4 regions of the Staphylococcus capitis subsp. capitis genome follow, and region 2 is predicted to be linked to each of the others. Evidence: riboswitches for the same ligand, from Rfam matches in the RefSeq annotation. Region 2 holds a riboswitch; each other region holds the start of a gene.
The links. A riboswitch is a leader RNA that binds a small molecule or an ion and turns the genes downstream of it on or off. The one in region 2 is predicted to bind S-adenosylmethionine.
Positions count from the first base shown of each region.

Region 1 (5,712 bases), 590 kb from region 2:
AAATCATTAGGTTTTACTTTATCTAAACAAAACAAAGCCCTCATGTACGTTACAGTACTTGAGGGCTTCTTTGATGCAACTAGATAATCTTATTTATCGCCTTTAAATTTATCAATTACATCGTTTGCTTTTTCTTTAGCGTTATCAACAACTTCTTTAGCTTTACCAGAAGTTTTATCTTCTTTACCTTCTTGTTCTAAATTTTTATTATCTGTAGCGTTACCTACTGTTTCTTTAATATTACCTTTAGCTTGTTCAAATTTATTATCTTCAGCCATTGTAATTTCCTCCTTTTGACTTTTATCTTTATAATTTATACCCTCTAAAATCTGAAATAAACATCTTTATACCGTTAATAGCTTAATTTTTATTTTAAAAAGATTGCTTTATACTTTGATTGTCATATACTAAAAGTATTAAAAATGATTTAAGGAGTGTCATTATGAATTTTGTTAATATTACATCTATGAGTGAAAGTGGACTCAATAAGAAAGTAAATCGTTTTTTAGAACACAATCCAAATATAGAAATTCTAAAATTTGATTATCAAATGGGATATGGTGGTGTCGGTGTAGGTATTCTATATAGAGCATTATAAGATTTAATTAAAAAATCACTCTCCTAACGCATACGTTAAGAGAGTGATCTATTGTTACTTAGCCGGTACTACTGCACCATCATATTTTTTATCGATATAATCTCTAATTTCTTTAGATTGAAGTACTTCCATTAAAGCTTTAATTTTCTTATCGTCTTTATGTCCTTTTTTAACTGCAATTAAGTTGGCATAAGGATTATCTTTAGCTTTTTCTAAAGCGATAGAGTCTTTTTTAGGACTTAATTTTTGATCAATTGCGTAGTTAGAATTAATGATGACTGCATCAGCTTTTTGGTTTTGATAAATTTTTGGTAAGTATTCAGCTGATTGTTTGTTATTAAATTTAATATCTTTTTTGTTTTCTTCAATATCGCTAAATTTAGCGTCTTCAATCTTAACGCCTTTTTTAAGTTTAATTAAGCCTTCATCGACAAAGAATTTTAAGAAACGTCCTTGTTCAGCTGGGTTATTTGAAACGTAGACAGTTGCACCCTTAGGTAGATCTTTTAAACTTTTGTATTTTTTAGAATAAACTGCCATAGGTTCTAATTCTACATCTCCAGCAGATTCAATTTTGTATCCTTTTTCTTTACTTTCAGTTTTTAAATATGGAGTATGTTGGAAGAAGTTCGCATCAATTTCACCTTTATCTAACAATTTATTAGGTGTAGTGTAATCGTTAATTGTTTTAATCTTTAAGTCATAACCTTTTTTCTCAAGTAATGGTTTTGCTTTCTCTAAAATTTCAGCGTGAGGTGCTGGTGACGCACCTACTGTGATTGTTTTTTCTTTGTCACCACCGCCACCACAAGCAGCTAAAGCAACTGTTAATGCTAAAACTAAAATAATACCTAAAATCTTTTTCATTGAACCTTATCCCCTTTTCTTTAGCGTTTATCAATTTTATTTGTAAGCCAATCCCCAAGGAATTGAATTATAAATACAATAATTAAGATGAATACAGTAGAAACTAATATGACATCATTTTGATTTCGAGTAAATCCTGTTAGGTATGCTAAGTTACCTAAACCACCTGCACCAATCACACCAGCTATAGCAGTTGAACCAACCAAAGCAATAGCAGTTACTGTAATACCTGAAACTAAAGCTGGCATCGCTTCAGGAAGTAACACTTTTCGTACTACAGTCCATGTGTTAGCCCCCATTGACCAAGCCGCTTCAATTACACCTTTATCAATTTCTTTAAATGCAATTTCTACTAAACGAGCATAGAATGGAGCTGCACCGATTATGAGTGCAGGTAATGCACCTGTAGGTCCGCTAATAGTACCTAAGATGACGCTCGTAAATGGTATAAGTAATAAAATTAAAATAATGAATGGTATTGCTCTAAATAAGTTGACTATAAATGAAACAATTGTATAGAAAATTCGAGCTGCCGGTGAATGACTTTTCGCAGATAGGAAAAGTAACACACCCAGAATCAAGCCAAATATAAAAGCAAAAATAGTAGAAACAATTGTCATATAAAGCGTTTCTAAGATAGCTTGCCAAACATCCGGCCATTGAACGTTAGGCATTGTAAACATTTCTTGAAAAATTTCGCCATAAGACTTACCCATGTCTCAACACCTCCACATTCACACGTTGTTCATGAAGATCATTTTTAAAATGTTCAAAACTATCATTATTAATATGTGGAATATGAATGACTAAGAACCCTATAGAACCATTTCTAGTATTTTTAATATTCGCCTCAAGAATATTTACATCTATATTGTGTGTTTTCGTAATGTACGAAACAATAGGTTCGGTCGTATTATCACCAGTAAAGTTTAATCTCACTATGTAAGAATCACTCGCTAATGGTTCTAATTCATCTAGAGACTCTTCGAAATCATCATTTAAATCATCTTTGACGAACCGTTTTGTAACTGAGTGTTGAGGATTCTCAAACACTTCACTTACTTTGCCTTGTTCTATAACTTTACCGTTTTCCATTACTGCTACTTCATCACAAATGCGTCTAATCACGTGCATTTCATGTGTAATTAAAACGATAGTAAGATTCTGTTGTTCTCTTACCTTCAGTAATAAATCTAAAATTTCATCAGTGGTTTGAGGGTCTAAAGCACTTGTAGCTTCATCACATAATAAAACATCAGGATCATTTGCTAGTGCTCTAGCAATACCTACTCTTTGTTTTTGTCCCCCTGATAACTCTGATGGATAAGCACTTTCTCGTCCTTTCAAACCTACCAATTCTACAAGCTCAAGTGCTTTTTGCTTCGCTTTATTACTAGGTACGCCTGCTATTTCTAGCGGGAAGGTAATATTTTTTAAAACGTTTCTTGACCATAATAAGTTGAAATGTTGGAAAATCATACTTACTTTTTGACGTTTTTTACGTAACTCTGATTTAGATAACTTACTAATATTGTCCCCATCAATAATTACATCTCCTGAAGTTGGAGCTTCCAAGTTATTGAACATTCTTATTAGTGTACTTTTACCAGCACCAGAGAAACCAATAACGCCAAAAATTGAGCCTGATTCAATATTTAAATCAACGTGATCAACTGCAAGAACATCTTTGTTCTTAGTATGATATCGTTTAACAATTTGATTTAACTCAATCACGTTAATAGCCTCCTTAAATTGCATATGTAAATTAAAAAATGCTTTCTCAACTTATAGAGAGTTGAGAAAGCATTCAAAAATCTTCTTTCTCTCATCTTCTAAAGTTGAACTTTATGTGAATTGGCACCATTTCTATATCAGACGGTTGCCGGGCTTCGTAGGGCACATCCCTCCACCTCTCTCGATAAGAGTTGTCGCATCATTTAATTTGTATTAATCCTACCATCGTACTAGAGTTTCGTCAATAATTATTTTAAATTTTCTAACAAATAAGGAACTGACTGAAACGCATAAATTCTATTTTCCTCTTGATCCTTATTCATTACCAATAACACAGGAACTGACATTATTTCTTTTTCTTTACTAAAATCCGGATGGAAATTTAAATCTACTTTCTTAATAGGTAGCTGAACGATATCGTTAGCAATATCTAACATTCTTTCAGAGACCTTACAAGTCCCGCACATAGGAGTATATCCGAATATAAGATGTTTATCTTCATTATAGTTTTCTGTTATATCTTCGAGATCGATTGTACTACTCATTAACTAAAACTAACCTTTCAGTGTTTAAATTAGGCATTAGATTCTTCTCTTTCCGCACCGCGAAACCATATCTATTTAAAACATTAGCTAAATAGTTTTTAGGACATTTAGCTACTTCACAGTATGTTTTATCAACATATATATGTTCACTTTCACTTAAATATCGCTTAAACCATTTTCTAATTTTTTCTCCTTCATCATCAGAATCTGCAAGAACATAAACTTGTTTGCCATAAAGTGATTCTATCATATCATCGATTTTATCTATACTCATGGTCCCATGGGTACAAATAATACTTACTGGTTCTGCAATAACTTGTTGCACGCGTTTCTTATCCGACTTACCTTCAACAATGATAACTTTATTCACAATAGTCATGTCAATCCACCTTCTAAGAGTCGATAGTTAACTGTCACTTACATCATTCACAGAATCCTCAAAAACTAAACATTTTAGAAACACTTAGCATTTTTAATGCTTAGTGTTTCTTATGCATGAGCTTTAGCTCAGGCGTTCCTTAATTCACTTAGCATTTTTAGTGCTTAGTGTTTCTTATGCATGAGCCTTGGCTCAGGCGTTCCTTTACTCACTTAGCATTTTTAAGGCTTAGTGTTTCTTATGCATGAGCCTTGGCTCAGGCGTTCCTTTACTCACTTAGCATTTTTAAGGCTTAGTGTTTCTTATGCATGAGCCTTGGCTCAGGCGTTCCTTTACTCACTTAGCATTTTTAAGGCTTAGTGTTTCTTATGCATGAGCCTTGGCTCAGGCGTTCCTTTACTCACTTAGCACTTCAGTGCTTAGTGTTTCTAAGGTAATCTAAAAAAACTCCTTGATTATATAAATCGAGGAGTTTAAACATACTATTCACCAATCATTTCAGAATATTGCTCTGCTGATAATAATTGATCTAATTGACTTTGATCACTAATTTCTACTTTAACCATCCATGCTTTTTCATATGGTGATTCATTTACAAATTCAGGACTATCTTCTAATTCTTCGTTAACTTCAACGATTTTACCTGAAATAGGCGCATATAATTCAGAAACAGTTTTAACTGATTCAACGCTACCAAAAGTATCGCCTTCATTTAATTCTTCATCTTTTTCAGGTAATTCAACGAATACGATATCACCTAATTCATTTTGAGCATATTCTGTGATTCCAATAGTAGCTACATTATCTTCTACTTTGACCCATTCATGTTCTTTAGAATACTTAAATTCGCTCGGTACTGCCACGAGAATCCCCTCCTAATTATTAATTACATTTTAATGATGCCACACTGATATTATTCAATCAACTAATATCTAAAAGATTTAATATGATAAAATTCGTGTTTATTTATGTAAAATAACATATTCGCATCATTTCAGTTTATAATGTTCACTTTTAAAATAAATATTTAAATACTATAACCAAATATCTTTATACTGATCTTCTTTAAATCCTAAAGTGATTTTTTCTCCAGAGATAGCTAATGGACGTTTTACCAACATTCCATCAGATGCTAATAAATCTAATTTTTCATCATCTGACATGTCTTTAAGTTTATCTTTCAAATTAAGTTCACGATATTTAGCGCCATGAGTGTTAAATAATTTATTAACTTCAACACCTGTTTTCTCAATAATATCTTCAAATTCTTTTTTAGTTGGTGTATGTTGTACGATATCAATAGGTTCATAGCTCACACCATATTCATTTAAAAATTTAGCGGCTTTCTTACAAGTCGTACAATTTGAATATTGATAAAATTTAATCATTCGTTTGTTACCTCCTTCTCTTTATTAAGACAAATATATCATTTTCTTTAAGAAAACGCTCTACTTTTTAAGCTAATATTTTTATAAAAAAGATATCATTCGTTATAATAAATTTACTAATGACGAAAAGGAGCATATAACGATGCAAGGTATTCATAAAACAGAAGACTTTAATTCAACAATAAATAGTAAAGAACCAGT
Region 1 covers NZ_CP145263.1:1,870,861-1,876,572, forward strand. The annotation lists gene V6C74_RS09230 (DUF368 domain-containing protein) at 1-10, shown strand, start outside; gene V6C74_RS09235 (CsbD family protein) at 90-278, opposite strand; gene V6C74_RS09240 (hypothetical protein) at 443-598, shown strand; gene V6C74_RS09245 (MetQ/NlpA family ABC transporter substrate-binding protein) at 653-1,465, opposite strand; gene V6C74_RS09250 (methionine ABC transporter permease) at 1,486-2,181, opposite strand; gene V6C74_RS09255 (methionine ABC transporter ATP-binding protein) at 2,174-3,199, opposite strand; SAM riboswitch class I at 3,288-3,390, opposite strand; gene V6C74_RS09260 (thioredoxin family protein) at 3,448-3,744, opposite strand; gene V6C74_RS09265 (toprim domain-containing protein) at 3,737-4,123, opposite strand; gene gcvH (glycine cleavage system protein GcvH) at 4,606-4,986, opposite strand; gene V6C74_RS09275 (arsenate reductase family protein) at 5,158-5,511, opposite strand; gene V6C74_RS09280 (thioredoxin family protein) at 5,654-5,712, shown strand, end outside.
Region 1: linked by a shared signal. The riboswitch ahead of V6C74_RS09255 (methionine ABC transporter ATP-binding protein) and the one ahead of V6C74_RS00195 (alpha/beta fold hydrolase family protein) in region 2 are both predicted to bind S-adenosylmethionine.

Region 2 (5,712 bases):
GTAAAGTCGGATCAATATCTGAATCATTGAGAACGACAAAGGCTTCTAAATTATTCATTAATGCAAAACGTGAGACACCAATTGCTGCACCAATTGCATCTAAATCAGGGCGTTTATGTCCCATAATAATTACCTTGTCGCCTTCAGTTAAGATGTCTTTAAGTGCGTGAGAAATTACTCGGGCACGTACACGCGTACGTTTCTCCATAGGGTCAGTCTTACCACCGTAGAAGCGAACGTTACCATTCATATTTTTAATGGCAACTTGGTCACCTCCTCGACCGAGTGCTAAGTCTAAACCAGATTGTGATAAATCCCCTAGGTCGATAAGGTTCTCTGTACCTTCACCGACACCGATACTTAAAGTGAGTTGTGCACGGTAACCGACACTTTTCTCTCTCAACTGACTTAAAATTTCAAAGTTTGAATCTTCAAGTTCTGCTAATATCTTTTGGTTAAGATATGCAACGAATTGATCAGAATTATAACGTTTGAAATAAATATTGTATTCTTGTGCCCATCTGCTAATGACACGTGTAACCATTGAGTTGATTTCTGAACGTTGTGTATCGTTCATATTCTGCGTAATCTCGTCATAATTGTCTAAGAACAACGTTGCGATAATTGGCTTTGAATCTTCATACAACTCGTTGGTATGTACACTTTCTGTGATATCAAAGAAATATAAACAATGTTCATTCTCTGAATATCGCACATGGTAATGATAATTGTTATGTTCAATTTCTACTTCTTGTACTTTTTCTAATTGTTTCAATATGTTAGGAAAGACTTCGTTTACATTTTCAGAAATCACATTAGTTTCAACGTGTTCTGTCATGAATTGGTTCATCCATTCAATGTGGTTATCTTCATCTAACACAATCATCCCAATCGGCAAATGTTTGATTGCTTTATTGCTACTTGCCGAGATGTGACCACTTAAATCATCCACATAATTATCCATTTTAAGAAAAGCTTGTCTCAATAACACGCCACTAATGATAATCATCACGACGAGGATTGCTGCACCAATGCCAGCGACAATTTGGTTGAAAATAAACCATACGATGACTAATGCAATGGCTGTAAGTACCATTAGTATAAAAGGTATGAGCAATGCTTTTTTAGTGGATTGACGGTTCATTCTTCCACCTCTAATCACTTAGTTAATAATCATTTTTTAATAATTCGTTTTAAATTAATACATAAATCAATAACTCCAAGTAAACCAACGATATGTGTCATCGGTGTAAGTAGTGTCCCCACTACCATTAATAAAATCGTTACAGCATTCGGCCATCTCTTAGCTTTACCGAAGAAATGTATAACGCTTAAACCTTGGATATACATCACTAATGATAACACAACCTCAAAGTTCAAGACGATACTTTGGAATATACTTGGTTGGTTCGCAAACATTACACAAATAAGAACTATAAGATAAATCCATAATAGTACACGATTCATTTGCCATGCGAATAATGGCTTAAAGATCGGAGTTGCGACCTTAAACTTACGTAAGATAGGAAATGTAATAATCAGATTAATTAAGATTAAAAGGAAAATGACTATAATAAGATAACTAGGGAGTTGGACCGTTGATTGTCGGAAACCTTCCTCAAGAATCTGTCTATAGTTAGAATCTAATCCACTTGTTAAGATGGCATCATACATCGCATCTTTAAATGGCTTAATTAATACGGCTGCTTTTGGAATTTTTTCGAATGTTTGTAATAACATGAATCCAATCAATGTTATTAAACTTAATGAAGCCGTTGAAACATAAAGAATTCTTTCTTTTGAAGTTCTTTCCTTAAGTAATTGACCGATGATAAAACTTAAAATTAAGATAAGTACCATCATACTTAAGACAAATGTATTACCTAATAACGTTGTTAGAATCACTGTTACTAAAGCGTTAATTCCAAATGATTGTACAGAGCGGTTCCATAGCACGATGCCAGGAATCGTTGCAAATAAACATAAAATTAAGCCGAGAATAGGTAATACATGTGTTACTAAAGCGACTATCAGTAATGAAATAGTTGCAATAATAGTTGCTTTAGGTTGTATTTTTGAAAACACACACGCCACTCCCATACTTTTTGACTATAACTTCTATTTTAACCTCTTTGCCCAAAATTAACAATTATAGGTGCTTCATTTGATGAGTATCAAATGTTAGTACCTATTATGCAATCGCATCAACGATTGTAATCTTTAAAAGTTCAATAATGACTTCGTCATTAATTAGTAGCACTTATTCTAAAGACGTACTTACTTTGCTTAGCCAAAGTTTAGTATGTTTAAAAATAGCTGTGTTTACTTCCTTTTAAATTGTTTTAAGTTCAAGAAATGGTAGAGGTTTGGAGCCCAATCGTTAAAGTTTAGAAGGAAGCCGTCATGTCCTACATTATCTGGCACAAAGAAATGGCGATGATATTTAAATCTCTCTCCGACTGTTCTTACTTGATCATCTGGATAAAGTAAATCATCTATAAACCCCATCGTTAGAACCTTTGTATCTAAAGATTGATAGACTTCATCAACATCATCTCGTCCTCTATCAATATTGTGACTATCTAAGACGTCGAGCAGTGTTAAATAACATTGTAAGTCAAAGTTTTTCTTAAATTTATTACCTTGATACTGTTGATATGTTACAACTTCATCTGGCGTAAAACGTTGGTCATAACTTTTAGAGGAACGGTATGTTAAGAAGCCTAGTTGTCGAGCGATACTTAAGCCTTCCTTCCCACCAAGATGAATTGCTTGTCGGGCGATCTCGTTGAAAGCACGACTGTACGATGACGTTTTACCAGTTGCTGCGAGAATAATGGCTTTGTCGATTTGAAATTGATTATTATACAGCAATTCCATTGCTTGCATACCACCTAGACTTGCTCCAATTAGGATGTTTATCTTATCGAAGTCTAGTGCTTTGATACCTTTTTCAATCGCTTTAACAATATCTCGTAATGTAAGATGCTGTGGAAAATTAGGGTCATTAAGTTTGGAACTTGAACCAAAGGGACTACCGATGACGTTGAAAGTTAGAAATTGATAATCATGACGTGGAATATAACCACCATCTATAATTTCACGCCACCATCCATGTTTCTCGTCTGTTCCATAAGTTAAGTGATTACCTGTTAATGCGTGACAAACAACAACTAATGGTTGACCTTTATATCCAACGTGTTCATAGCGTAATTTTAAATTATTAATGGTTTCTCCTGATTCAGTTGTAAATGTCCCTAATTCTAACGTATCTACTCTGTAATTCGTCATCGTTAACGCTACCTCCTCTTACAAAAAAGCTTCCTACTCAAATGAAAAAGTAGGAAGCTGGTCAGTACTTATCATTCGAGATTCTCGTTGGTTGTAGCACCGTGCTATCATTAGTCGGTTGCTGAAGCATCGTCGGGCCAATTCCCTCAGCTTCTCGAAATAAGATTTGTTGGATTGATTTGTATATTGATGTTGATTAAGTTTCAATCTTAAATAGTCTGCATTTTTCTAATTAATATAATATTAACTAAAATGGTTTATGACTTCAATACTTTGCTGTCATTTTCAGGAGTTAAAAGACTAAACGTAAACAAGCGATAGTAATAATACCTCCAATTATTGTGATAGTAAGGCTACGTGTGAAAATGGCAAGGAAAACTGTTGGTATAATCGCAATAATATATGACAAATTGAGCGTATATCCAAAGGTGTTATCGTGTTGTTGTATGACCCCATCAATGACAAGTGCGGTAAATAATGTGATAGGAATAAATGAAAGCCATTTAACGACAATTTCAGGTAAATGAACTCTAGATATCATCATAAAAGGAATAATTCGAATGAGTAACGTTACAATTCCACATAAAATAATAAGTATCAGTGTGTGTAAATCTGTTGTCATTTATCCATCACCACCCCTAAGGCTGCAGCGAATGTTGCGGCTATTAATATTGCTAAATATGAAGGCATCACTAAACTTTAAAGAAGCATCATTGTGATTACACAGATAATTAATATGATATATACGAAATCTTGATTTCTTCACTGACTCAAATTGAGATATACCTAGGAAAATGAACATTGCAGTAATCGCATAGTCTAATCCAAGTGCATTAGGATTAGAAATATATTTGCCGAAAAGGGCGCCGGCCACACACGAAATAGTCCAAAAAAGATATGCTGTGATATTAAGACCATGAAGCCAACGATCATTAATCTTTTCACCTTTAATATATGGCGTAATGGCAACTCCGAAGGTTTCATCGGTTAATAATGTACCGAGACCTACCCTATTCCATAATCCATATTGTTTATAATTAGGTGCCAAAGTCATACTTAATAGAAACATACGTGAGTTAATGATAAGTGTGGTCAGCACGATAGCAGATATTGGAGTACCTGTAATCGCTAAAGCGCAAACAATAAATTGTGCGGCACCGGCGTAAATAATGAGACATAATAAAATAATTTCTAAGATACTAAAGTTTTGAGAGGCTGCTACGATACCAAATGATAAACCTACTCCTGCGTATTCAAATAAAGTAGGAATACATTCTTTTACCCCTTGCTTAAATGAAAGATGGGTCATTTGATCAGCCTCCATTCCACTTTCTAAAATAGTAAAATAAGTCTATTATATTTGGAAAAGTTGTTCAATATTTTTTAGACAACGGTTTGTGCGACGTAAGACAAACCTCATAGTAAAATCATTGTAATTACAACATTTATAAAATTTCAGAATTTTGTTTCTTCTTTTAGACATCCCTATCATTTTTGAAGATTTGAAGTTGAATTATTTCTCTTCCCCTACCCTATTCAACAAAAAAACTGTCGACAAAATCGTTAAGATCTTGTCGACAGTTCAAATAATTAATTGAGTCATTCATCGTTGTATTGTAGTAATTACTCAGCCTATTTTTAAGTTATTATTTTGTAGGTTTAGAAATTTTAGTTTTTCCACCCATGAATGGAACTAATGCTTCAGGAATTGTGATTGTACCGTCTTCATTTTGATAATTTTCAACGATAGCTGCAAATGTACGACCTACGGCTAAACCACTACCATTTAATGTATGAGCTAATTCTGGTTTAGCTGAGTTATCACGTTTAAAGCGAATGTTAGCACGACGTGCTTGGAAATCAGTACAGTTTGAGCAAGAACTAATTTCTTTATAGTCATTGTAACTTGGTAACCATACCTCTAGGTCATATGTTTTACTAGCGCTAAAGCCAATGTCGCCTGTACATAAGATAACTCGACGATATGGTAATCCTAATTCTTCTAAAATTGATTCAGCATTTTTAGTCATATCTTCTAAAGCATCCCAAGAATCTTCAGGTTTTTCGATACGAACCATTTCAACTTTATCGAATTGGTGTAAACGAATTAATCCTCTTGTATCTCTACCAGCTGAACCCGCTTCACTACGGAAACATGCCGTTTGCCCAGTGAATTTTTCAGGTAACACTCCTGGTTGAATGATTTCATCTCTGTAGAAGTTTGTTAAAGGTACTTCTGCTGTTGGAATTGTGTATAGGCCTTCTTTTTCAACTTTAAATAAATCTTCTTCGAATTTAGGAAGTTGACCTGTACCAAACATAGTATCTGCATTCACTAATTGAGGTGTCATCATTTCTGTGTAACCATGTTGAGTTGTATGTTTCGTAATCATGTAGTTCATTAATGCACGTTCTAATAAT
Region 2 covers NZ_CP145263.1:12,980-18,691, reverse strand. The annotation lists gene V6C74_RS00205 (DHH family phosphoesterase) at 1-1,144, opposite strand, end outside; gene V6C74_RS00200 (YybS family protein) at 1,174-2,100, opposite strand; gene V6C74_RS00195 (alpha/beta fold hydrolase family protein) at 2,323-3,291, opposite strand; SAM riboswitch class I at 3,357-3,457, opposite strand; gene V6C74_RS00190 (AzlD domain-containing protein) at 3,584-3,913, opposite strand; partial or broken gene V6C74_RS00185 (AzlC family ABC transporter permease) at 3,910-4,600, opposite strand; gene serS (serine--tRNA ligase) at 4,938-5,712, opposite strand, start outside.

Region 3 (5,712 bases), 980 kb from region 2:
GAAAAAAATATTAAATTTGTAGTCGGTGGCATGTATGAATTTGGATTAAGTAGATATTTTACAGCAATGTTAGCTAAAGAGGGAGATTATCCAGGTGATGTTACACCTTCCGGATATTACTTTGAAGAAGATTTAGTGAGAGATTCAGGCATTTTAAAAGAGGGAATGATTCATTTTATTCCCCCTAAAGTACAAAAAACTAAATTAACAAAACTTTAATGTTTATGTTCTGATGTCGATTGTTTATCTTTTTTTAATGGTACTGGATCGAAGCCACCTTTATGAAATGGATGACATTTCAAAATGCGGCGTATACCTAAATAAAGCCCTTTAAATGCACCATGATATTGGATTGCTTCTCTCGTATATTCCGAACATGTTGGATAAAATCGACAAGTAGGTGGTGTCAACGGTGATATAAATCGTTGATAAAATACAACTAGCGCTAGAAAAATCTTTTTTATCATGGTATTGCGCCTCCAACAAATTATTTAATAGATTTATTTTAACATAGTAAGAGGGGATGTGTGGATTGTGGAGTTTCGTGATAAAGACAATCGAACGGTCACTTTAAAATTTAAAACGAATAAGGATACGCCTAATGGTAATCACGTACTCACGATTCCAATATATAATCATCAACTCTTATTTACTCGACACAAAGTTCGTGGAATTGAATTCCCTGGGGGTAAAGTTGAGTCCGGTGAAACACCATTAGATGCGGTTTTAAGGGAATTATATGAAGAGACAGGCGCAATTGCCGAGAAATGTATTTATTTTGCACAATATAGAGTTAACACAAATGATCATAGTACTTTTCTTAAAGATGTATTTTTCATTGAAGCGAGTCATTTCATTGAAACTTCAACTTATTATGAGACAAATGGTCCATGTCTATTTGAAAATGTTTCCAACATACCTAAGGATAAGCAAAGTTTTCTAATACAAGATGCGACGATATTGAAATGTTTAGAAAGGGTGAGAGCGCTTGGATTTTACAAAAATTAAGAAAATGCCAATAGACGCTCATACGCATCATTTTGATGAAGTAACCTATAAAGTAGATGGATTAAATGTCAAAGCTTTAATGATGACACCAGTAGACCAAAATGTAATTCAACGTATAGTTATATATCTTCGCGGTGGAAAAGGGCAAGTAGGTCGTGTAAGAGCTGCAAGATTAATGCAGTTTGCAAATGAACACACGCTAGTTATAGGGCCATACTATAGAGGTAATAACGGTAGTGAAGGTAAAGATGAATTTTATCGAGGAGATTTGAATGATGTAACACAATTAATTCGACTTTTACATGATAAATATCCCTCAGCATATATTCATATGATAGGATTCTCACGTGGCGGACTACAAGGTTTATTAACCTTTCAAGACTTACCTGTAAATAGCTTCATCATATGGGGAGGCGTCTCAGATATTCATTTAATGTATGAGGAACGTGTTGATTTAAGAGGGATGCTAAGACGAATGGTGGGCCATCCTAAAAAAGATAAAGACGCTTATGAACAAAGAAACGCGATGAAAACCATTGATTCTACCAGCCCTCCTATATTAATTGTACATGGAGGTAAAGATAAGCAAGTTGGCATTCACCAAGCTTATGATTTAGAAGAAAAGTTGAGAGCTAAGAGGGTGTACTACGAAACGTTTTATCAACTAGATGAAGGTCATGTGCCACGGCCTCCAGCAATGAAAGAAACATTATCTAAAATTCAACAATGGATGACCAATATTGAAGAAACTAAAGGTAATTTGTGATATCAAATTTTAAATCAAGATAGAGATATATTAAAAAGGGTGAGACAAACGTCTCACCCTTTAATAATTGGAAATATTTATTTATTGAATGCACCTTTTTCAGCAATACGTTCTACTTCTGAACCAAACTTTTTAAAGTTTTCCTCAAATTGATTAATTAAGTCTTGAGCTTGTTCATGATATTTATTTGCATCACTCCAAGCGTTCACTGGGTCTAAGATAGTCTTTGGCACATCTTTAATTTCAACTGGGACATTTAAACCAAATGTTTCATCTTTTTTATATTCAGCATCTTTTAACTTTCCTGAAATAGCTTGGTTTACCATCTGACGCGTATAGTGTAAGCTGATTCGGCGTCCTACACCATATTTTCCACCAGTCCATCCTGTATTAACTAAATAAACGTCAACATCATGTTTATCGATTAATTCACCTAATAAATCAGCGTAAACAGTTGGATTTAATGGTAAGAATGGTGCTCCAAAACATGTTGAGAACGATGGTTCAGGCTCAGTTACTCCACGTTCTGTACCGGCTAACTTAGAAGTGAATCCACTTAAGAAATGATACATTGCTTGATCTTTGGTTAGTTTGGAAATAGGAGGGATCACACCAAAGGCATCAGCAGTTAAGAAAATGATTGTATTAGGATGAGCTGCTTTTGAAGGCAACACGATATTATCAATATGTTCGATAGGGTAAGCAGCACGAGTATTTTCAGTAAACTTATTGTCATCGAAGTCTACTGTACCATCCTCTTTTACGACTGTGTTCTCTAGTATAGTGCCGTATTTAATTGCATCATAAATTTGAGGTTCTTTTTCTTTAGAGAGGTTGATTGCTTTGGCATAACATCCACCTTCGATGTTAAATACACCATTTTTGTTCCAGCCATGTTCGTCATCCCCAATAAGTTTTCGTTCTGGATCAGCTGAAAGGGTTGTTTTACCAGTGCCTGATAGTCCAAAGAATAAAGCGACATCACCTTTTTCACCTACATTAGCTGAACAATGCATGCTCATGATATCTTGCATTGGTAAAAGGTAATTCATTACTGAGAAAATACCTTTTTTCATTTCTCCGGCATATTCAGTACCACCAATTAAAATGACTTTGTGCTTGAAAGAAATGATGACAAATGTTTCTGATTTAGTGCCATCTACTTCTGGATCAGCTTTAAAGTGAGGTGCTGATACAATTGTGAAATTAGGTTTGATATTTTTAGCTTCATCTTTAGATTCTGGACGAATAAACATATTATGCGCGAATAAATTATGCCAAGCCAATTCATTAATCACAGTTAACTTTAAACGTGAATCTTTGTCGCTTCCTGCATAACCATTAAATACGTATAATTCATCTTTTTTACCTAAATAATCTAGAACTTTATTATAAAGTTTTAAAAAAGTTTCCTCATCAATAGGTTGGTTAATGTCTCCCCAATCGACATTATCTCTATAAGAAGGTTCAGTTACGATAAATTTATCTTTAGGTGAGCGCCCCGTATATTTCCCAGTACTTGCATTCACTGCACCTAATTCAGTTAATTTCCCTTCGTTATTATCTAAAATTTTATTGTATAGCTGAGTTGTTGAGAGTTGAAACTGTGTTGATGGTTTCTCTAGTAAATTTTTTATTTTTATTGTTTCTGTGTATGTGTCTACTGACATACTCAATCCCTCCAAAGCAATAGTATTTATGTAAGCCTTTACATTTAAATAGTATAACACATTAATTTTATTAATCCACCGTTAACATAAGCATTTAACGAAAATCATAAATTGACATTGAACCTTGAATTCGGTACTATTATTCTTAACGGATTCTCTTATCCTGAGTGGTGGAGGGACATGGACCCAATGAAACCCAGCAACCTCTTTTATGATAAAGAAAGGTGCCAAACCGTTTGCAGACATATATCGTCTGAACGATAAGAGCGAATGGACGTTTAAGGGCCTTCTCTCTATCTTGATAGTGATGAAGGCTCTTTTATTTAGCTCTCAAATAAAAGAGAATTTTCGTAATTTATATTAAAGGAGCAAAACATGACTTATAATAAACGATTATTTACTTCAGAATCAGTAACTGAAGGTCATCCCGATAAAATTGCAGATCAGGTATCTGATGCAATTCTAGACGAAATTTTAAAAGACGACCCAAATGCGCGTGTCGCTTGTGAGACAACAGTAACGACTGGTATGGCGCTTATTTCTGGTGAAATTTCAACATCAACATATGTTGATATACCTAAAGTAGTGCGTGAAACAATTAAAAATATTGGTTATACAAGAGCTAAATATGGTTATGATTTCCAAACTATGGCAGTTTTAACCGCTATTGATGAACAATCTCCAGACATCGCACAAGGTGTTGATAAAGCGCTAGAATACCGTAATGAAATTTCAGAAGAAGAAATAGAAGCGACTGGTGCAGGAGATCAAGGGTTAATGTTTGGGTATGCCACTAATGAAACAGATACGTATATGCCATTACCAATTTTCTTATCACATCAATTTGCTAAACGTTTATCTGATGTGCGTAAAGATGAAATTTTAGATTATTTACGTCCTGATGGAAAAGTACAAGTAACAGTTGAATATGATGAGAACGATCAACCTAAACGTATAGATACAATTGTTGTATCTACTCAACATGCTGAAGATGTTGAATTGGAACAAATTGAAGCAGATATTAAAAAACATGTCATTTACCCTACAGTGTCTGATGATTTATTAGATGCTGATACTAAATTCTTTATTAACCCTACAGGTCGTTTTGTTATCGGAGGACCACAAGGGGATGCAGGATTAACTGGACGTAAAATCATTGTTGATACTTACGGCGGTTATGCACGTCATGGTGGCGGTTGCTTCAGTGGTAAAGACCCAACTAAAGTTGACCGCTCAGCTGCTTATGCTGCACGTTATGTTGCTAAAAATATAGTAGCCGCGGAGTTAGCTGATCAATGTGAAGTGCAATTAGCCTATGCCATTGGTGTGGCTGAGCCAGTATCTATTTCAATTGATACTTTTGGTACTGGTAACGTTTCAGAAGCTAAACTAGTTGAAGCGGTTAGAAATAATTTTGACTTAAGACCAGCTGGAATCATTAAAATGTTAGATTTAAAACATCCTATTTACAAACAAACTGCTGCATACGGTCATTTTGGCCGTACTGATGTTTTACTTCCTTGGGAAAAATTAGACAAAGTTAATTTACTTAAAGATGCGGTCGAATGATAACCATAGCTTTCAAAATTAAGGGAAATAAATATTAATTAAATGTCGAAAAATTGATTTTTTTCTATTATAATGAGAGTTATTGAAATGGTTAAAGGAGCGTTGTTGTGATGAGTTTATCTTCACCGATAGTTATAGGCTTAATCGTTGCAATTATTGTGGCAATTCTTTTCTTTATTCTCTTTTTAGTAGCGAATCACAGTAAAAAGAAAATTAAAAACCAAACAGAAGCCCAATATAAAGAAAAAGAGCAACATATGAAAGAATCTCATGAAGAAGCCTTAGAAAAAGAAAGAGTTGAAAATAAAAAGGCTGTCACAAAACAAAAAGAAGATTTTGATGCGACAGTAAGCAGTAAAGATAGAGAAATTGATGCATTAAAACTATTTTCTAAAAATCATAGTGAATATGTAACAGATATGAGATTGATTGGTATTCGTGAACGTCTTGTTAATGAGAAGAGAATTCGTCCTGAAGATATGCACATTATGGCAAATATCTTCCTACCAAGTAATGAATTTAATAATATCGAACGCATCAGTCATCTTGTTTTAACTAGAACTGGTTTATATATCATTGATTCTCAACTTTTAAAAGGTCATGTGTATAATGGTATTAGTGGTGCTCAGTTCAAAGAGTTACCAACAATGTCTCAAGTATTCCAAACACTTGATTTAGATGAATCTACACCTCAAACAT
Region 3 covers NZ_CP145263.1:991,468-997,179, forward strand. The annotation lists gene menC (o-succinylbenzoate synthase) at 1-219, shown strand, start outside; gene yidD (membrane protein insertion efficiency factor YidD) at 216-464, opposite strand; gene ytkD (RNA deprotection pyrophosphohydrolase) at 535-1,008, shown strand; gene V6C74_RS05135 (prolyl oligopeptidase family serine peptidase) at 989-1,774, shown strand; gene pckA (phosphoenolpyruvate carboxykinase (ATP)) at 1,852-3,444, opposite strand; SAM riboswitch class I at 3,600-3,711, shown strand; gene metK (methionine adenosyltransferase) at 3,820-5,013, shown strand; gene V6C74_RS05150 (nuclease-related domain-containing protein) at 5,124-5,712, shown strand, end outside.
Region 3: linked by a shared signal. The riboswitch ahead of metK (methionine adenosyltransferase) and the one ahead of V6C74_RS00195 (alpha/beta fold hydrolase family protein) in region 2 are both predicted to bind S-adenosylmethionine.

Region 4 (5,712 bases), 570 kb from region 2:
TCAAGGTACTGTTCGTTCATTTGATTCTAAAAAACGTCAACTTATAAAGCAACGTATGAAAGAAATTTCAGATGGGTTATCTCTAGTATTTAATGTAGATATTAAATTCGAATATACACAATTACCGGGTGCTGTCGTAAATGATTAAACACTTACCCAACAAGCAATTGAAGCAGCTAAGGAAGTAGGTTACAACGTTCAAATGATGGAAGAACCACTAACGATTGGTGAAGATTTCTCAGGTTATACGAAAGATTACCCCGGTGTCTTTGCTATCATTGGCTCCAATAGTGAATATGATTTGCATCATCCTAAATATGACCCAGACGAACGTATTTTAGAGAAAGTACCAACGTATTTTGTAACGCTCGTTAAAAAATTATTGAATGGTTAATCTATACGGCAATAGTTGCCATGTAGCTATTTAAAGTGCTATTGAATTCATTTTCAGAGATAAAATGATGATTAAAATATGCTTTATGATGGGTAAATAATATTAAATCTTAAATATGGAGATGATGAATGATGTCAGCACAAGATCCTAGAAATAAATTTAAAACGTCTGATTATGAACAACAAGAGCAAGAGTTACCAGGTCTACAATCGAAAATGACACCTCAACCTGATTGTGGTGAAACATCTTACAAAGGTCATGAGAGATTAAAAGGCTATAAGATGTTAGTGACTGGAGGAGATTCAGCAATTGGACGCGCAGCTGCAATCGCTTATGCAAAAGAAGGCGCAGATGTGGCTATTAACTATTTACCGAGTGAAGAAGACGACGCACAAGAAGTAAAACAAGTGATTGAGGATGCTGGTCAGAAAGCTATTCTAATTCCTGGGGATTTAAGGGATGAACAGTTTAACTATGATATGGTAGAAACGGCTTATAATGAGTTAGGCGGTTTAGATAATGTAACGTTAGTTGCCGGCCATCAACAATATCATGATGATATTCACGGATTTAATACTGAAGCTTTCGCAGAGACGTTTGAAACGAATGTATATCCAGTATTCTGGACAGTTCAAAAAGCGTTAGAATATTTAAAACCTGGCGCATCAATTACGACGACGTCTTCCGTTCAAGGATATAATCCGAGTCCAATTTTACATGATTACGCAGCTTCTAAAGCAGCAATTATTTCATTAACGAAAAGTTTCTCTGAAGAACTTGGTGCGAAAGGTATTCGAGTGAATTGTGTTGCTCCTGGGCCATTCTGGTCACCGCTTCAAATTACTGGAGGTCAACCTCAAAGTGCAATTCCTACATTTGGACAACAAACGCCACTGGGTCGTGCCGGTCAACCAGTTGAATTATCAGGTACTTACGTTTTACTTGCTTCAGAAGATTCAAGTTATACTACTGGCCAAGTCTTTGGTGTAACAGGTGGTATGCAAATCGACTAACAATTGATTTACTTTTAATAGGCAAATTATATATTGATTATTTTAAGGTGATGGGGACTCGACTGAGTTCCCATTTTTTAGTGTGAGAGTAGAAAGTTTGCACCATATTAAATGGTGATTTGATAATAGTTGAAGCTTTCATGTAAGATGTATGTGATTGGTGAAATATAGAATAAAGGTGATTATAAAATGAAGAATTTTTTAATCAGATGGTTACCTAATATCTTAATTGCTTTAGCTTTACCGTCACTAATATTGTGCCATCATAATCTAATAGTAATATTAGCTATAGCTGTGATTATTTGTACATATATTTCTGCAGTTAATGTTTATTTAGTTAACGAGAATGTAAAAAAAGGTATAACTTGGTTTAATCCTATGATTGATTATATTTTAGCAATTGTTTCTGCACTTGCTTATTTTGGAATGTTCAGTTGGATTATTACACAACCTTTTTCAAATGTTACGATGCTACTAATCATTATTTGTTCTGGAAGTATTGCTTACGTCCTTGAAGTGAAGCTTAAAATTAGTCAAGCAAAAAATGGTAAATTTCTTCATGGCGACGAAATAAGTGAATATAAAATTGTATCGGTTAGAACTGAAAAAATTTTCAAAAGGGTATCTTTATGTTTAACAATTATAAGCATTTTACTCATATTTATAAGTCTTTATTTGAAATGGTGGATTGTTTTTGGTGTAGCTATTGTGTTATTGATTATTGTTGCTTTAGCAATCACGATTTATGAGAAATTTTTCACTACACAGATTGAAGAATAATTTTAAAATACAATAAACTTTATGTATTGACGTGTCTATAATTATCTTGTAACGTTAGACACAATTCGAATAACTTATCGAGAGAAGTGGAGGGACTGGCCCTAGGAAGCTTCGGCAACATTTTATCATGTGCCAATTCCAGTAACCGCTAAGGTTAGAAGATAAGCTGAAATGCTATGCCAACAGAGTATAAATGGTGAAATAACATATCTTTTAATCACTTGTTGGTATGAGTTGACTCTATTGATACACACTTGGGTTAGTTTTCAAATAAAGTCACTTGCCGGAGCGGAATGAAGAAATGATTCATTGAGAATGAAATTTCTGTTTCGCTCCTATTTTTATGGAAAGTAGGTCAAATTTATGGAGAAAGTAAAGAAAGGTAACGCGTGGGCCCTGTTCCCATTACTCCTATTTGTATTACTCTTTTTAGGTGTAGGAATTATTTCAGGAGATTTTACAACTATGCCTTTAAATGTTGCAATTACAATTACAGTAATCGTTGCCTTACTTATGAATAGAAAAGAATCTTTTGCCAAGAAGGTAGAAGTATTTACTAAAGGTGCTGGACATTCGAACATTATCTTGATGATGTTAATTTTTATCTTGGCAGGTGCGTTTTCAACTACTGCTGAAAAAATGGGTGGTGTTACCTCAACTGTTAATTTAGGTTTATCATTGATTCCTCAAAATTTAATCATTGTAGGCCTATTTGTTATTTGTATGTTCGTGTCTATTTCGATGGGGACATCAGTTGGGACTGTTGCAGCGATAGCCCCAGTAGGATTTGGATTCGCACAAGCAACACATGTGCCCGCAGCTTTAGCTATGGCTACGGTAGTCGGTGGTGCAATGTTTGGTGATAATCTGTCAATGATTTCGGACACTACCATTGCTGCAGTAAGAACTCAAAAGACTAAGATGAATGACAAGTTTAGAGTTAATTTTAAAATCGTTTTACCAGGTGCTATTTTAACGATTATAATTTTATTTTTCTTAACGAATGGTATTTCAATCGATCATGCCAAAAGTTATGATTATAACTTAATTAAAGTTATTCCATATTTATTAGTACTGATACTCGCACTTGTAGGTGTAAACGTCATCATTGTACTCATTGGTGGTACAGCCTTAGCAGGTTTAATAGGATTGATTGATGGTTCCTTTGGTTGGAAAGGACTTCTCAGTGCCGTATCTAAAGGTATAATTGGAATGGAAGATATTGCAATGATAGCATTACTGATTGGTGGCCTTGTAGGTATCATTCAACATAATGGTGGCATAGATTGGTTACTACAGTTTGTACGTGCTAGAGTTAAATCTAAACGTGGTGCAGAAATAGGTATTGCCAGTTTAGTAAGTGCCGCGGATATATCTACTGCTAATAATACAATTTCTATTATTATGGCAGGACCTTTAGCCAAGAACATTGCTGATGAGTATGATGTCGATCCACGTAAGTCAGCTAGTATATTAGATATATTCGGAGGATGTTTCCAAGGGTTACTCCCATATAGTCCTCAAGTTATTTCAGCAGCTGGTGTTGCTGGTATTTCTCCTTTCTTACTTGTTCCATATAGTATCTATCCAATTTTATTAGGAATCTGTGGTTTAGTGGCTATTATTTTGAGAGTCCCTCGTTTAAAAGATAAACCTCAAAAATAAATATAAATTAAAAGGAAGCTACTCATTTAGATTTTAGCTTCCTTTTAACTTTTTCAGAGCTTTCAGAGTTTGTGACATAGCTTAAATACGTTAAAATAGAAATAAGAGTGAAAGTAGGTGAAAGAGAGTGGCAAAATATAATGTAGAGAATGAACACGTAGAAATCGACATCGAACGTTTACTAAAATTTACTCCAGAAGTTGTTTATGAAGCATGGACAAAAGTGGAGATTCTTAAACAATGGTTCATGACAACACCACGTACAAATAAGACTTTTGAAGCGGATGTCCAAGAAGGCGGTACATATCGTATAGTAGATAGTAGAAATGGGAAGCAAAATGTTATCGAAGGTAAATACGAAGAGCTTGTAATGGATGAATACATTAAAATGACAATAGGTATGCCTGGTTTAAGCGCCGAAGAGGATGTCATAGAAGTAGAATTCTTTGAACGTGAAAATGGTGGTACTCAAATGTTGTTTTACTACCGCTCATTAGTTGAAAAGGAAAGACGTTTAACTGCGTTGGAGTACAAACAGAAGAAGAAAGAATATCATGATTCAACTGCGCATGGTTTTGAATTAATGATTGATCAAATGCAACATATATTAGAAGAACTAGAAGAACAACAGCATAATTAAAAACAATCGCAAGCATTAAATGAGTAGCCTCTGGGTGTTACAAATAATGCTTGCGATTTTATTTATAATAATTCATTTTTTTCTTTACGTTCATTATATTTTCTTAAAAGTGTTTCAAAAAAGATATGGTAACTAATAAAGCTTGAATAATCGGTACCGTCATTTAAATAAAATGTATTACTTGATACATATATATTATAGTTTGCTTGTTGAGCGAGTGAGTTATCTTTCATCGTTGTTACTGAGATAAAATATTTCTGTCTTAATTGAAGAAGCTGTGTAACTTCGGTCAATTGATATGTCTCGCCAGATAATGAAATAATAAAGAATAAATCCTCTGGAACAGTTTTATTTAACACCATTTTTAATTCATGAACATCATGTAGGATTATAATGTTTTTATGCATTGTAAGTAAAATACGTTGTGCTTCTTCAGCCACATTCATTTGAGCGCGTCCTGTTCCGTAAAGATAAATCGTAGTGGCTTCATGCATTTTATTCGTTAATAATTGATAATCAATGCGATCTAAATAACTAAAGGTATTTGCTATTTCTTGTTTAAATTGTTCCATTGAATCAGAAGGAAGCTGATTCTTTTTTTCATTTTCAAATTTCAAAAATGATTTAAAATCACTGTAGCCATCAAATCCTAGTTTACGTGTGAAACGGTGGATAGTGGCATTTGATGCATGCGTATGTACAGCTAAATCTTGAATTTTCATATTTTTACATTCTTCTATATGTGTATTAACATAACTTGCGATTTGTATATCATTATCATTCAATTTATCGAAATGAGTGTTCACACGTTCATCTAGTATCATTTAAGCACCTCATTATTTTGCATGAAAAAATTTCCGTTCAATGAAAATATAATCTGATTATACAAAATAGTTTCAAAATGCGTCAACGTCGTTGTTATTATGTAAGCGTTTACTATATATTGAAATTAACTTATTTAGAGATACTAACACTTACTAACAAACATATAAGTAAATGATAGTGTGAAATAAATTGGGATGTGGAGGTTTTAATTATGAATGCTATCAAACGATTCGGTAGTGCGATGATCGTGCCAGTGTTGATGTTTGCTTTCTTTGGTATCGTACTTGGGTTTGCGACACTTTTCAAAAATCCAACAATCATGGGCGGTTTAGCAGATCAGCATACATTCTGGTTCAAATTCTGGTCAGTGATAGAGTCAGGCGGATGGGTCATCT
Region 4 covers NZ_CP145263.1:587,944-593,655, forward strand. The annotation lists partial or broken gene V6C74_RS02825 (amidohydrolase) at 1-394, shown strand, start outside; gene V6C74_RS02830 (SDR family oxidoreductase) at 526-1,407, shown strand; gene V6C74_RS02835 (hypothetical protein) at 1,597-2,187, shown strand; SAM riboswitch class I at 2,259-2,355, shown strand; gene V6C74_RS02840 (Na+/H+ antiporter NhaC family protein) at 2,551-3,852, shown strand; gene V6C74_RS02845 (SRPBCC family protein) at 3,980-4,492, shown strand; gene V6C74_RS02850 (MurR/RpiR family transcriptional regulator) at 4,555-5,316, opposite strand; partial or broken gene V6C74_RS02855 (alpha-glucoside-specific PTS transporter subunit IIBC) at 5,529-5,712, shown strand, end outside.
Region 4: linked by a shared signal. The riboswitch ahead of V6C74_RS02840 (Na+/H+ antiporter NhaC family protein) and the one ahead of V6C74_RS00195 (alpha/beta fold hydrolase family protein) in region 2 are both predicted to bind S-adenosylmethionine.